Regions from separate parts of the Pseudomonas sp. PAMC25584 genome, predicted to be linked through region 1. Evidence: predicted binding sites of a transcription regulator. Region 1 holds the regulator's gene; each other region holds the start of a gene.
The links. The regulator FliA, encoded in region 1, starts transcription of late flagellar genes. The targets are predictions, from matches to a motif close to CTAAAGTTTNNNNNNNNNNNGCCGNTAA.
Positions count from the first base shown of each region.

Region 1 (4,292 bases):
GGCAGCAGGTGCGGCGGCAGTCGCTGCGACTTCCGGCAAGGCATCGGCAGCAAAGGCGCCCTTGCCATGCAACTGATCGAGCAACGCTTCGAATTCGTCGTCGGTAATGTCGGTGCCGGCGGTCGCCGCCGGCGCTTGCGGCGCAGCCGTGGGTGCAACGGCGTCGGCGGCGAACTGGCCTTTGCCGTGCAACTGATCGAGCAGGGATTCGAATTCTGCGTCGGTAATGTCTTCGCTGGTCGGCACGGCGACTGCGGCGACCGCTTGCGGCGCTTCGGCTTCGGCCTTGACCGCATTGAGAGAGTCGAGGAGTTGCTCGAACTCGCTGTCGGTGACATCGGCTTCGGCTTCGACCACAGGCTCCGGAGCCGCTTCCACCACCGGCGCGGCCGAGGTGTCGGCAGGTTCAGCCAGGCGCGCCAGGGCGGCCAGCAGTTCCGGAGTGGCTGCGGTGATCGGGGCACGTTCGCGGACTTCGCTGAACATGCCGTTGACCGCATCCAGTGCTTCGAGAATCACGTCCATCAGCTCCGAATCAACGTGACGTTCACCCTTGCGCAGGATGTCGAACACGTTCTCGGCGATGTGGCAGCACTCCACCAGCTCATGGAGCTGGAGGAAGCCGGCGCCCCCTTTTACAGTGTGAAAACCGCGAAAAATTGCATTGAGCAGGTTCGCATCATCCGGTCGGCTTTCCAGCTCGACCAGTTGTTCGGACAGTTGCTCTAAAATTTCGCCGGCCTCTACAAGGAAATCCTGAAGGATTTCTTCATCGGCGCCGAAGCTCATGGGTGTGCTCCTTAGAAGCCTAAACTGGATAACAGGTCATCTACGTCATCCTGACCTGACATAACGTCTTCACGTTTATCGGCATGAATCTGCGGACCTTCACCCTTGGCGAGATGTTTTTGTGGATCTTTTTCCGAGAGGATCGCTTCGCGGTCATGTTCGATGCCGGCAAAACGATCAACTTGGCCTGCCATAAGCACCAATTTGAGCAAGTTGCTTTCCACTTCGGTGACCAATTGGGTCACGCGCTTGATCACCTGACCGGTGAGGTCCTGGTAATCCTGGGCGAGCAGAATGTCATTGAGGTTGCTGGAAACCGTGTGGTTGTCCTGTTCGCTGCGCGACAGGAAACCTTCAACCCGACGGGCCAACTCACGAAATTCCTCAGCCCCCACTTCCCGACGCATGAAACGGCCCCAGTCAACGCTGAGCGCCTGGGCTTCATTGGCCATGCCGTTGACCAGAGGCGTGGCGTTTTCCACCAGATCCATGGTGCGGTTGGCCGCCGCTTCAGTCAGCCTGACCACATAGGACAGGCGTTCAGTCGCATCGGTGATTTGCGAAATCTCTTCGGCCTGGGGCATGTGCGGGTCAATCTGAAAGTTGACGATCGCACTGTGCAGCTCGCGTGTGAGCTTGCCCACTTCCTGATACAGGCCGCGGTCACGGGTCTGGTTAAGCTCATGGATTAACTGCACCGCGTCGCCGAACTGGCCTTTTTCGAGGCTCTCGACGAGCTGGTGAGCATGCTTTTTCAGGGTCGACTCAAAGTCCCCCTGTGACGTTTCTTTATGCTCCATAGCTCCCCCGTGGCAGCATCAATGACCGATGCGTTCGAAGATTTTTTCGATCTTCTCTTTCAAGGCCAGCGCAGTGAATGGCTTGACCACGTAGCCGTTGACCCCGGCCTGGGCGGCTTCGATGATCTGCTCACGCTTGGCTTCGGCGGTCACCATCAACACGGGAAGACTGCGCAGTTTTTCATCGGCGCGCACATGACGCAGCAAGTCGATACCGGTCATGCCGGGCATGTTCCAGTCGGTTACCAGAAAGTCGATGCTCCCGCTGTTGAGGATCGGAATCGCCGTAAGGCCGTCATCCGCCTCGACCGTGTTGGTGAACCCAAGGTCACGCAACAGGTTTTTTATGATCCGCCGCATCGTTGAGAAGTCATCAACGATGAGGATTTTCATGTTCTTGTCCAATTCGACCTCCAAGCAGTCTTAAACGCGCCCAGCACCTGGACGCGCCATTTCAATCAACAGGCGTTACACAAAAAAGGACTGCCCAGGGCACCACGAAACTCACCCGCGAAAACCAGAGCCCTCACGGTAGTGTTTGCAGTGTCCCCACACTGCCTGTCAGCGCGCGCGCCACTCTCCCAGGCGTCCCCGCAAGCGGGCTGCGCACTGGCTGTGCAGTTGGCTGACACGCGATTCGCTGACCCCCAGGACCTCACCGATTTCCTTGAGGTTCAGCTCTTCGTCGTAGTACAGCGCCAACACCAGTCGCTCACGCTCCGGCAAATTGGCAATCGCGTCCGCCAGCGCACCCTGAAAGCGTTCATCTTCCAGGTCACGCGACGGCTCGAGATGAGTACTCGCGCCATCCTCGTGCAGCCCTTCGTGTTCGCCGTCCTGCAACAGGTCGTCGAAACTGAACAGGCGACTGCCCAAGGTATCGTTCAAAATCCCGTAATAATCATCGAGACTCAATTGGAGTTCGGCCGCAACTTCGTGATCTTTAGCGTCGCGACCGGTTTTTGCTTCAATTGCACGAATTGCGTCACTGACCATGCGCGTATTGCGGTGTACCGAACGCGGCGCCCAATCCCCTTTACGCACCTCATCGAGCATCGCGCCACGGATACGGATACCCGCATACGTCTCGAAACTCGCACCTTTGCTCGCGTCGTATTTGGTCGACACTTCGAGCAGGCCGATCATGCCGGCCTGGATCAAGTCTTCGACCTGAACGCTGGCGGGCAGGCGTGCCAGCAAGTGATAAGCGATGCGCTTGACCAGGGGCGCATAGCGCTCGATCAATTCACCTTGGCTGTCACGTGCCGATTTCTTGTAAAGGTTATAGCCGCTGGCTGTCATAGCACCGGTCCTGCGCTCGTCTGATGCACCAATCGCTCGACGAAAAACTCCAGATGCCCCCGTGGGTTGGCGGGCAATGGCCAGGTATCGACCTTCTGAGCAATAGCCTTGAACGCCAAGGCGCATTTCGAACGAGGGAACGCTTCGTAGACTGCACGCTGCTTTTGCACAGCCTTGCGTACACACTCGTCATAGGGAACTGCGCCGACGTATTGTAAGGCGACATCGAGAAAGCGATCTGTGACCTTGGTCAACTTGGCGAACAGGTTGCGCCCTTCCTGCGGGCTCTGGGCCATATTGGCCAGCACGCGGAAGCGGTTCATGCCGTAGTCACGATTCAGTAGTTTGATCAGGGCGTAGGCGTCGGTGATCGAGGTGGGTTCATCGCAGACCACCAGCAGGACTTCTTGCGCGGCGCGCACGAAGCTGACCACGGACTCGCCGATCCCGGCGGCGGTGTCGATCACCAGCACGTCGAGGTTGTCGCCGATATCGCTGAACGCCTGAATCAGGCCGGCATGCTGCGCCGGGCTCAGGTGGACCATGCTCTGAGTGCCCGAGGCGGCCGGCACGATGCGGATGCCTCCAGGGCCCTGCAGCAGCACATCGCGCAGCTCGCAGCGGCCCTCGATCACATCGGCGAGGGTATGTTTGGGCGTGAGCCCCAGCAAAACGTCAACGTTCGCCAATCCCAGGTCAGCATCCAGCAGCATGACACGACGGCCAAGCTCTGCCAGCGCCAGGGACAAATTCACTGACACGTTAGTTTTCCCGACGCCACCTTTGCCGCCGGTCACCGCGATCACCTGTACGGGATGCATGCTGCCCATTTTATTTCTTTACCTTGTCTTGCTTAGACGCAGGCTACATGGGTTGGCCGCGTGAATCGCTGCAGACCATCGATGTAGATACAATTCAGGGTGTTCATGCTGCCCTCAACCCACCCGTTTTGCCGGGTTGTGGTAAAGGTCGGCGAACATATCGGCCATCGCTTCCTCGCTAGGCTCTTCTTGCATTTGCACGCTGACGGCACGGCTGACCAACTGATGACGGCGCGGCAGATGCAAATCATCTGGAATCCGCGGCCCGTCGGTCAGGTAGGCGACCGGAAGTTCATGACTGATCGCCAGGCTCAACACCTCGCCCAGGCTCGCGGTTTCATCGAGCTTGGTGAGGATGCATCCGGCCAGGCCACAGCGCTTGTAGCTATGGTACGCAGCGGTAAGAACTTGTTTTTGGCTGGTGGTTGCAAGCACCAGGTAATTTTTTGACTTGATACCACGCCCGGCCAGGCTTTCCAGTTGCATGCGCAACGCCGGGTCGCTGGCTTGCAGGCCGGCGGTATCGATCAACACCACACGCTTGCGCAGCAACGGATCGAGGGCGTTGGCCAGGGACTGG
Region 1 is NZ_CM176870.1:4,401,740-4,406,031, forward strand. It holds gene ACS5Q8_RS20375 (chemotaxis protein CheA) at 1-789, opposite strand, end outside; gene ACS5Q8_RS20380 (protein phosphatase CheZ) at 801-1,589, opposite strand; gene ACS5Q8_RS20385 (chemotaxis response regulator CheY) at 1,608-1,982, opposite strand; gene fliA (RNA polymerase sigma factor FliA) at 2,151-2,891, opposite strand; gene fleN (flagellar synthesis regulator FleN) at 2,888-3,721, opposite strand; gene flhF (flagellar biosynthesis GTPase FlhF) at 3,827-4,292, opposite strand, start outside.

Region 2 (4,292 bases), 2.4 Mb from region 1:
AGTAACCGGCGATGGCGATCTTTTGCTCGGGGGTCGCGGTGGACATCAGCCACAGCACCAGGAAGAACGCCATCATCGCCGTTGCAAAGTCGGCGAAGGCGATTTTCCAGGCGCCACCATGGTGCCCCGCAGCGAAGCGCTTGACGCGCTTGATGATTATCGGCTGGTTGTTTTCCATGGCTTAGCGACCGCGAACCGCTTGTTCCAGCTCGGCAAAACTCGGGCGATGTTTCGGGTACAGCACCTTGCGACCGAATTCCACCGCCAGTGAAGGCGGCATGCCGGAGGCCGAAGCCACCAGGCTGGCCTTGATCGCTTCGTACAGATTGATTTCTTCCTTGGCATCGTGGGCCAGGGAGGTCGCGAGCGGGCCGAAGAACCCGTAGGCCGCGAGAATACCGAAGAACGTACCGACCAGCGCCGCACCCACGTGCATGCCGATGGCCGCCTGGTCACCCTCGCCCAGGGAGGCCATGGTCACCACGATACCGAGTACCGCCGCAACGATACCGAAGCCGGGCATGCCGTCGGCAACGCCGGTGACCGCGTGGGACGGGTGTTCCAGCTCTTCTTTGAGGCTGAACAATTCCATGTCGAACAGGCCTTCCAGCTCGTGGGGGGCCATGTTGCCGGAGGACATGATGCGCAAGTAGTCGCAGATGTAGGCGGTCATGCGCTCGTCTTTGAGCACTGCCGGGTACTTGGCGAAAATCGGGCTCGCCGAGGCGTCTTCGATGTCCGCTTCGATGGCCATCATGCCTTCACGGCGACTCTTGTTGAGGATCTCGTAAACTAGCCCCAGCACTTCCATGTAGAAGGTGTGGGAGAAGCGCGAGCCAAACATGCCCAGCGACTTCTTGATCACGTGCATGGTCATGTAGCCGGGGTTGGCCTGCAGGAATGCGCCGAATGCCGCGCCGCCAATAATCATCACTTCGAAGGGCTGGATCAACGCGGCAATCTTACCGTGAGATAGGACATAGCCACCGAGCACGCTTGCAAGGACGACGATGATGCCGATTATTTTAGCCATAGGGAATTTGTACTTGCGCCGTCGGGTTCATGGACATATTTGGAGGAACTGGAAAACTCTTGTTCTACTTATCGGCAAAACTGCGCCAGACTATAGACCGTCAAGGCGAAAAGCCAGTTCGGCCCGTTTAGGGCGTGTTGAAGTAAGTGATGATCGCGCCCCCAATCATGGCCAATGAAAAGACAGACCCATCTGTAAGACCCCTCTCTCTCGCGGCTTGGATCAAGTGCCTGGACGACGTTCGGCTGCCGGTTCCCCAGGCCAGCCACGACCGCGTGTGCAAAGCCATCCGCGATAGCCGCAGTTCTTTGCGAGATATTGCCGAGCTGATGCAGGGCAGCCCGTCGCTGGTACTCAGCGTGATGCGCGAGGCCAACAGCCACACCCATGGCAGCATGGCGGAACCGGCAGAAAACCTTGAAGTGGCACTTAACCGTCTCGGCCTCAAACGCGCCGAGGACCTGCTGGCACGCCTACCGTCAGTGCCGATGAATGAAATCCCCGTGGCCTTTCGCCAGTTGGTGCTGGTCAGCCGGCACGCGTCGCAGCAAGCCAGCGGTTTGTTCGCCAGCCGCCTGGCGCGGCTGTGGCAGGACATCCACTGGGGCAGCCTGCTGTTTCTGGCGCCGTTGTGGCCGATGGCGGTGGCCTACCCCAAGCTCCTGGAAGAATGGGAGCTGCGGGTGATCCACAAAGGTCAATCGGCGCGCCGGGTCGAGCAGGAATTGTTCGGCGTGCGCCTGCTGGACCTGTGCCTCGGCTTGACCGAAACCTGGCACCTGCCGATCTGGGTATCCCAGGGCTATCACCTGTTGCTGACCGAGCAACGCTTGCTGGTCAAGGCATTGCGCATCGCCCGCGAAGACGACCCACTGCGCCAGCAACAACTGCTGGATGCCGAGCCCAGTTTGCGGCGCTGGCTGAACCAGCCGGCCAATACAGTGTTGTTGGCTAACGGCCTGGCGATGTCGGCCCAGGAATCCTGGACCTGCCCGCATACCGAGCGCTGGCAATACCTCACCGCGCTGTACCTGCAACAGCCGTTGAGCGAGGTGCAGCAACAGGTTCACCAGCAAGCGGTGATCAACGCTCGCGCCACCTTGATGCCCGACCTCTGGCACCCGGCGCTGTCGCTGATCTGGCCGTGGCATGTACAGAAAATCCATCGCGGCCTGCTGCCCGCACCGCCGCCGACGGCCGAGGCCCTGGCCGTTTGGCGCAAGCGTTGCACCGAATTACTGGTGGAGCCGAGCCGCTTCGCCAACGCCATGCACCTGACCACCTGCGCCAAGGAAGCCCTGGAGGCCAGCGGCATGCAGCGCGTCTTGCTGTTCATGGCGGATCGCGCCCTGAGCACCTTGCGCGTCCACCAGGCCGCCGGCCTGCCGAGGGACGCCACGAACTTGAGCCTGGACGTGGTCAACAGCACGCTGCTGCAACGCATGCTCGAAAAACCCGCCCAAGTGCGCTTCACGCCCGACAACCACGCGCAATTCGCCGCATTGTTGCCGCCGATCCTGCGTCGCCTGTTCAACGGCGAACACCTGCTGTTGCGCTCACTGAGCTGCAATGGTCGGGTGGTCATGGTGATGATCGCCGACCAGGGTGGTGGGCCGCTCTCGGAAACCACCGTGCAGGCCTTCGGTAAAACCGCTCAATGCATCGAAAAAGCCCTGCACAGCTTTACCAACCGCACCGGTTGATGCTTGCGCTACAATCGCCGTCTTTTATCGCCAACATTTGTGCCCAGGAGACCTCACATGCCTGACTTCTCTGGCTTGCCGCTGGTGATCGAATCCAGCGACCTGCTTGGCCGCCTCGATGCCGACCAACTGATTCTGGTGGACCTCACCAGCGCCGCCCGCTACGCCGAAGGGCATATCCCCGGCGCGCATTTCGTTGACCCCAAGCGCACCCAACTGGGCCAGGCGCCAGCTCCCGGTCTGTTGCCGAACAAGGCTGATCTGGAGAAACTGTTCGGCGAACTGGGCCACACCCCGGACGCGACCTACGTGGTCTATGACGACGAAGGCGGTGGCTGGGCCGGGCGTTTTATCTGGCTGCTCGACGTGATCGGCCACACAAAATACCACTACCTCGACGGTGGCCTGCTGGCGTGGCTGGCAGACAAGCACCCGCTGTCTACCGAAGTGCCGGCCCTGGCTGGCGGGCCTGTCAGCCTCACCCTGCATGATGGCCCCACCGCGACCCGCGAATACCTGCAAAGCCGTCTCGGCGCTGCCGACCTGGGCATCTGGGACGCACGCGGCCCGCTGGAATATTCCGGCGAAAAAGTCCTGGCAGCCAAGGGCGGTCACATCCCCGGAGCCGTGAACTTCGAATGGACCGCCGGCATGGACAAGGCGCGCAACCTGCGCATCCGCCGCGACATGCCGCAGATCCTCGAGAACCTCGGGCTGACCCAAGATAAAGAAATCATCACCCACTGCCAGACTCACCACCGCTCTGGCTTCACCTACCTGGTGGCCAAGGCGCTCGGTTATCCGCGAGTCAAAGGTTATGCCGGTTCCTGGGGCGAATGGGGCAACCACCCCGACACCCCCGTCGAGATTTAAGGTTTAAGGACAGTTAATGAAAAAGCAGTTGTTCATCCTCAGCCAGTACTTGCTGCCGCACCACCTGCTGTCGCGTCTGGCCGGTTGCATTGCCGAGTGCCGCGTGCGCTGGTTCAAGAACGCCTTCACCACGTGGTTCGCCAAGCGCTATCAAGTGGACATGTCCCAGGCCCTGGTTGAAGACGTGACGGCCTACGAGCACTTCAACGCATTCTTCACCCGCGCCCTGAAAGACGGCGCGCGCCCACTGGATCAAACCCCGGGCGCCGTCCTGAGCCCCGCCGATGGCGCCGTCAGCCAGCTCGGCCCGATCGAACATGGTCGCGTGTTCCAGGCTAAGGGCCACAGCTTCAGCGTGCTGGAATTGCTGGGCGGCGATGCGGCCGTGGCTGCGCCGTTCATGGGCGGCGATTTCGCCACCATTTACCTGTCGCCGAAGGACTACCACCGGGTGCATATGCCACTGGCGGGCACCTTGCGTGAGATGGTCTACGTGCCAGGGCGGATTTTCTCGGTCAACCAGACCACCGCCGAGAACGTGCCGGAGCTGTTTGCGCGTAACGAGCGTGTTGCCTGCCTGTTCGACACCGAACGCGGCCCGATGGCGGTGGTATTGGTCGGCGCGATGATTGTGGCGTCGATTGAAACCGTATGGGCCGGCCTGGTCACGCCGCCCAAGCGCG
Region 2 is NZ_CM176870.1:567,466-571,757, reverse strand. It holds gene motB (flagellar motor protein MotB) at 1-178, opposite strand, end outside; gene motA (flagellar motor stator protein MotA) at 182-1,033, opposite strand; gene ACS5Q8_RS02490 (HDOD domain-containing protein) at 1,201-2,736, shown strand; gene rhdA (thiosulfate sulfurtransferase) at 2,794-3,609, shown strand; gene asd (archaetidylserine decarboxylase) at 3,626-4,292, shown strand, end outside.
Region 2: the regulator FliA is predicted to act here: its motif matches at 1,102-1,129, upstream of motA (flagellar motor stator protein MotA).

Region 3 (4,292 bases), 330 kb from region 1:
AACCACAGGGTTTCGTTGGTGGTCATGGCATCGACCACCATTTCCTTGAGCCCGCTGCGCGGCTGGCTCTGAATCCGCTGGACCAACTCACCGAGGGACTTGATACCCTGCTGTTCCATCAGTTTGTTGAGACGGCTGGATACCAGATATTGCTTGTTTTCACCGAGCAATATGCCACAGGCTTTTTCCAGGAAGACCCGGAACTGTTCGAAATCCAAATTACCCGTAGACAATGATACCGCCTCTTAAATCGTGTGACCGCCAGGGAAATCCCCCTAGCCGTGATCTGCTGCCTTGATCCGGTCGACTACCCGGGATGCCAGGTCATCAGGGCGGAACTTAGCCAGGAAGTCGTCAGCACCGACCTTCTTGACCATCGCCTGATTGAATACGCCCGACAACGAAGTATGCAGGATGATATGCAATTTTTGCATGCGTGGATCGTTACGTATCTCAGCCGTAAGGGTGTAACCATCCATTTCCGGCATCTCGATGTCGGAAATCATCATCAAAAACTCTTCTTCCGGCTTCTTGCCTTCATCCACCAGCTTGCGCAAGTAATCCAGCGCCTGGCGGCCATCATTGAGCGCCACCACCTCAACGCCGATGGTTTGCAGGCAACGGGTCACCTGTTTACGCGCCACCGAGGAGTCGTCCACCGTCAACACCCGCAGCGAAACCGCCTTGTGCGCCGTTTCGGCATCGACGACGCCAACCGAGATCGCTTCGGAAGTCGGTGCGACTTCGGCGAGGATTTTCTCCACGTCGATGATTTCCACCAACTGGTTGTCCACCCGCGTCACCGCCGTGAGGTAGTGATCGCGACCGGTGCCCTTGGGCGGTGGATGGATCTCTTCCCAGTTCATGTTGACGATACGTTCCACCGAGCGCACCAGGAAACCCTGGGTCTTGGTGTTGTATTCGGTAATGATCACAAACGGGTTCTCGCGGTCTTGCAGGCCGGCCGAACTCGTGGCCAACGCCAGGTCGAGAATCGGAATGGTCGCGCCACGGATGTTGGCTACGCCACACACCACCGGGCTCGACTTGGGCATGATCGTCAGCTTGGGACACTGCAGCACTTCCCGCACCTTGAACACGTTGATGCCATATAGCTGCTTGCCGTCCAGGCGAAAAAGCAACAGTTCGAGGCGATTCTGCCCTACCAGCTGTGTGCGCTGGTTTACTGAATCCATTACACCTGCCATGCCCAGACTCCTACGCTAAAACCTTTGGGGGTACGACGCGCACCCAACACTAAACGGCACGAGCTTTGCTTTTTATTTGGTCATGGATATGAAAACGACAGTTTCCCGACGCACCAGCCGCCCACGGTACCGCAGATTACTCTGCGCCTGGATGGCGTTGTTTACCGTGGGCGCAAGCGCCACTACCCGCGCCGACAACGTCACATTGCCTGATCTACTTATCGGCGTCACCCAAGGCTTTCTTGAGTTCACTGTAGAAGATTATCTGGCAACCACTCAGACGCCAGGACGTTATGAAATCCAGGTCAACCAACTGGACCCGCGCCTGCGCATGCCGATGTGCGACAAGGAATTGACAGCCACCCTGGAAAGCCCGGCCCAACCCATTGGCCGCGTGACGGTCAAGGTCCGCTGTGAAGGTGCCTCGCCCTGGACCGTGTTCGTGCCCGCCCAGGTCAAACTGTTCCGCGATGTAGTCGTGGTATCGCGGCCGCTTAAACGCGGCGGAATCATCGGCGATGAGGATGTCATCTTGCGTGAGCGGGACATCAGCCTGATCAATCAGGGCTACCTGACGTCAGTGGACCAGGCTGTTGGGCAACGATTAACCCGACCAATGGTCAGCGATCAGGTCATCACCCTGGTCAATCTTGAACAGGCCGAGGTCATTCGCAAGGGCGACCAGGTCGTCATTTCCGCGAGCAGCGGCGGGCTGAACGTGAAGATGCCGGGCGAAGCGCTGTCCAACGGCGGCATGAGCGAACAGATCCGGGTCAAGAACCTCAACTCCAACCGCGTCATCAGGGCACGGGTCACAGCGCCCGGCCAAGTCGAGGTCGCTTTATAGATAGCTGGAATAGGACGCCAGCTTTTCCTACACTGTACGCCTGACGTTCGTGCATGCAGGTTTATTGTCAATCGCGCCTAAAGTTTGTACGGGTATGGCCGAAAACATGGCAAGCGTCCAAATACCCAGAGGTTTTTTATCATGGTCATCGATTTCAGCCGTTTGAATAACGCCCCGGCTTTGCCAGGCACTACGCGCACCAGCGGCACCAAGGACAGCGTAGAAGCCAAGGCCCAGCCTCTGCCCGCCAAGGCAGAACAGGCCGGCGCCAGCCAAAGCGGGGAATCCGTACACCTGAGCAATGAGGCTCAACAGTTGCAGAAGGTCACTAACTCGCTGCGCGATCAACCCGTCGTCAATCAAGCCCGCGTGGCCGAATTGAAACAGGCGATCGCCGATGGCAGCTATAAAGTCGACAGCAACCGTGTAGCCAGCAAGCTGCTTAACTTCGAAGCCGAGCGCTAGGCAAAGGCCTGCGCCAGGCTTTTGGACGCTTAAAACCCAAGGCCAGCCATGCACCACGACGAAAATCTGCTTCAACTGATCATTGATGATCTGGCGCCGACGCAACAATTGCTCGAGCTGCTCAAAGAAGAATCCCTGGCCCTCTACGGCCGGGATATGCCGCTGCTGGAAGAAATCCTGGCGCGCAAACAATCGCTGATTGTCCTGCTGGAACAGCACGGCAAGAAGCGTAGCCAGATTCTCGTCAGCCTCGGCCTGCCGGCTGATCAAGACGGCCTTGCGCAGTTGGCCAGTCACTCCTCGGTCGGCGATCAGTTGCTGGCCCAGAGCAAAGAACTCAATCAATTACTCACCCAGTGTCAGGAAGCCAACCTGCTCAACGGTCAGTCGATCCAGCTTCAGCAAACCACGACGGCCAATCAGTTGCGCATACTCCACGGCGGCGAACCTCCGGCCCTGTATAACGCCCAAGGTTCTACCTCACGCCTGGTTAAGCCAAGCACCCGCAGCCAAGCCTGACGCCGGTTTAAAGCGTGCCCTATCCAAGGCGCGCGACATACTGGCAAAATGACGGTTATTGCGTGTAGTCGTATTTTGTCTGGAGATGGAAGAACCGTGTTCAACGCCCTTAATGCGGAAGATGCTCCGCAGCCACCCAAGGTGCTCACCACGCCTCTGGAAATCGCCGGCACCTTGCGAATGCTGCAAGAAAGCCATGACCCGCTGATCATCACCTTCCATGAGCGCAGCCAGCGCTTTCAAAGCTACCTGGTCGACGTCAACCGGGACAGCAAGACCCTGGCCCTGGACGAAATGATTCCACGCGATGGCGAACGCCACCTTGAGAATGGCGAGCCTTTCCGCATCGAAGGCTTTCACGACGGTGTACGCATCGCCTGGGAAAGCAACGGCACCCTGAGCATCAGCGAAAAAGGCGGCCACCGTATCTACACCGGCAGCATGCCGGACGAGGTGGTCTACCATCAGCGCCGCAATGCGTTCCGTGCCGCGCTGAAGCTGGCACAACTGGTGAACATCGAGCTGGGCGGCGAGAAACTCAAGGCCGCGCCCACCGGCAAACTGTTGGACATCTCCGCCACCGGCTGCAAATTGCGCTTTGAAGGCGATATTTCCGATCGACTGCAGTTGGGCGAGGTCTACGACCGCTTCATCGCCGCCCTGCCCTTCGGCAGCATGACCACCTCGGTCGAACTGCGGTACCTGCACTTCGAAGAGAAGATCAACACCACCTTCGCCGGCGTGCGCTTCCACAACATGAGCGGCCTGGTGCAGCGCCAGGTCGAGCGTTTCGTGTACCAATTGCAACGCGAAGCACGGCGCTTCGACAAAGACGACGATTTTTAAGCACTGAGATCGCGACAAAAAAACGGGCAGACCCTTTCGGGATCTGCCCGTTTTTGCATTCAGGGGCGCGCCCTGCTCAGGTCATGGGGGTGCTCATCCGGGCCCAGTGGTTCCGGCGGCCCTTCGAAAGGCGGCTCATCGGTCGGTGGTTCGGAGTCGGTTTCAGGCTCCGCAACAGGCGTCTGCATCTGCTCCTGCACCATCTGCTCATCAACCCGCGGATCAAGTGCAGCCACCAGCGGCGAGCTGGACATGCTGTCAGGCATCGCCACGTGGTGCAGCGGTGCGTCATCGACCTGATGCAGGTTGGTCACCGCTTTAGGACGGATACGCCACACCAGGATCAGCGCGCACAGGCTGAAAAACGCGTAAAGCATCTGGCTACCAAACAGCTTCATCACCACACC
Region 3 is NZ_CM176870.1:4,726,756-4,731,047, forward strand. It holds gene cheR (protein-glutamate O-methyltransferase CheR) at 1-233, opposite strand, end outside; gene ACS5Q8_RS21925 (chemotaxis protein CheV) at 276-1,208, opposite strand; gene flgA (flagellar basal body P-ring formation chaperone FlgA) at 1,291-2,055, shown strand; gene flgM (flagellar biosynthesis anti-sigma factor FlgM) at 2,197-2,520, shown strand; gene ACS5Q8_RS21940 (flagella synthesis protein FlgN) at 2,569-3,039, shown strand; gene ACS5Q8_RS21945 (flagellar brake protein) at 3,136-3,885, shown strand; gene ACS5Q8_RS21950 (MFS transporter) at 3,945-4,292, opposite strand, start outside.
Region 3: the regulator FliA is predicted to act here: its motif matches at 2,133-2,160, upstream of flgM (flagellar biosynthesis anti-sigma factor FlgM).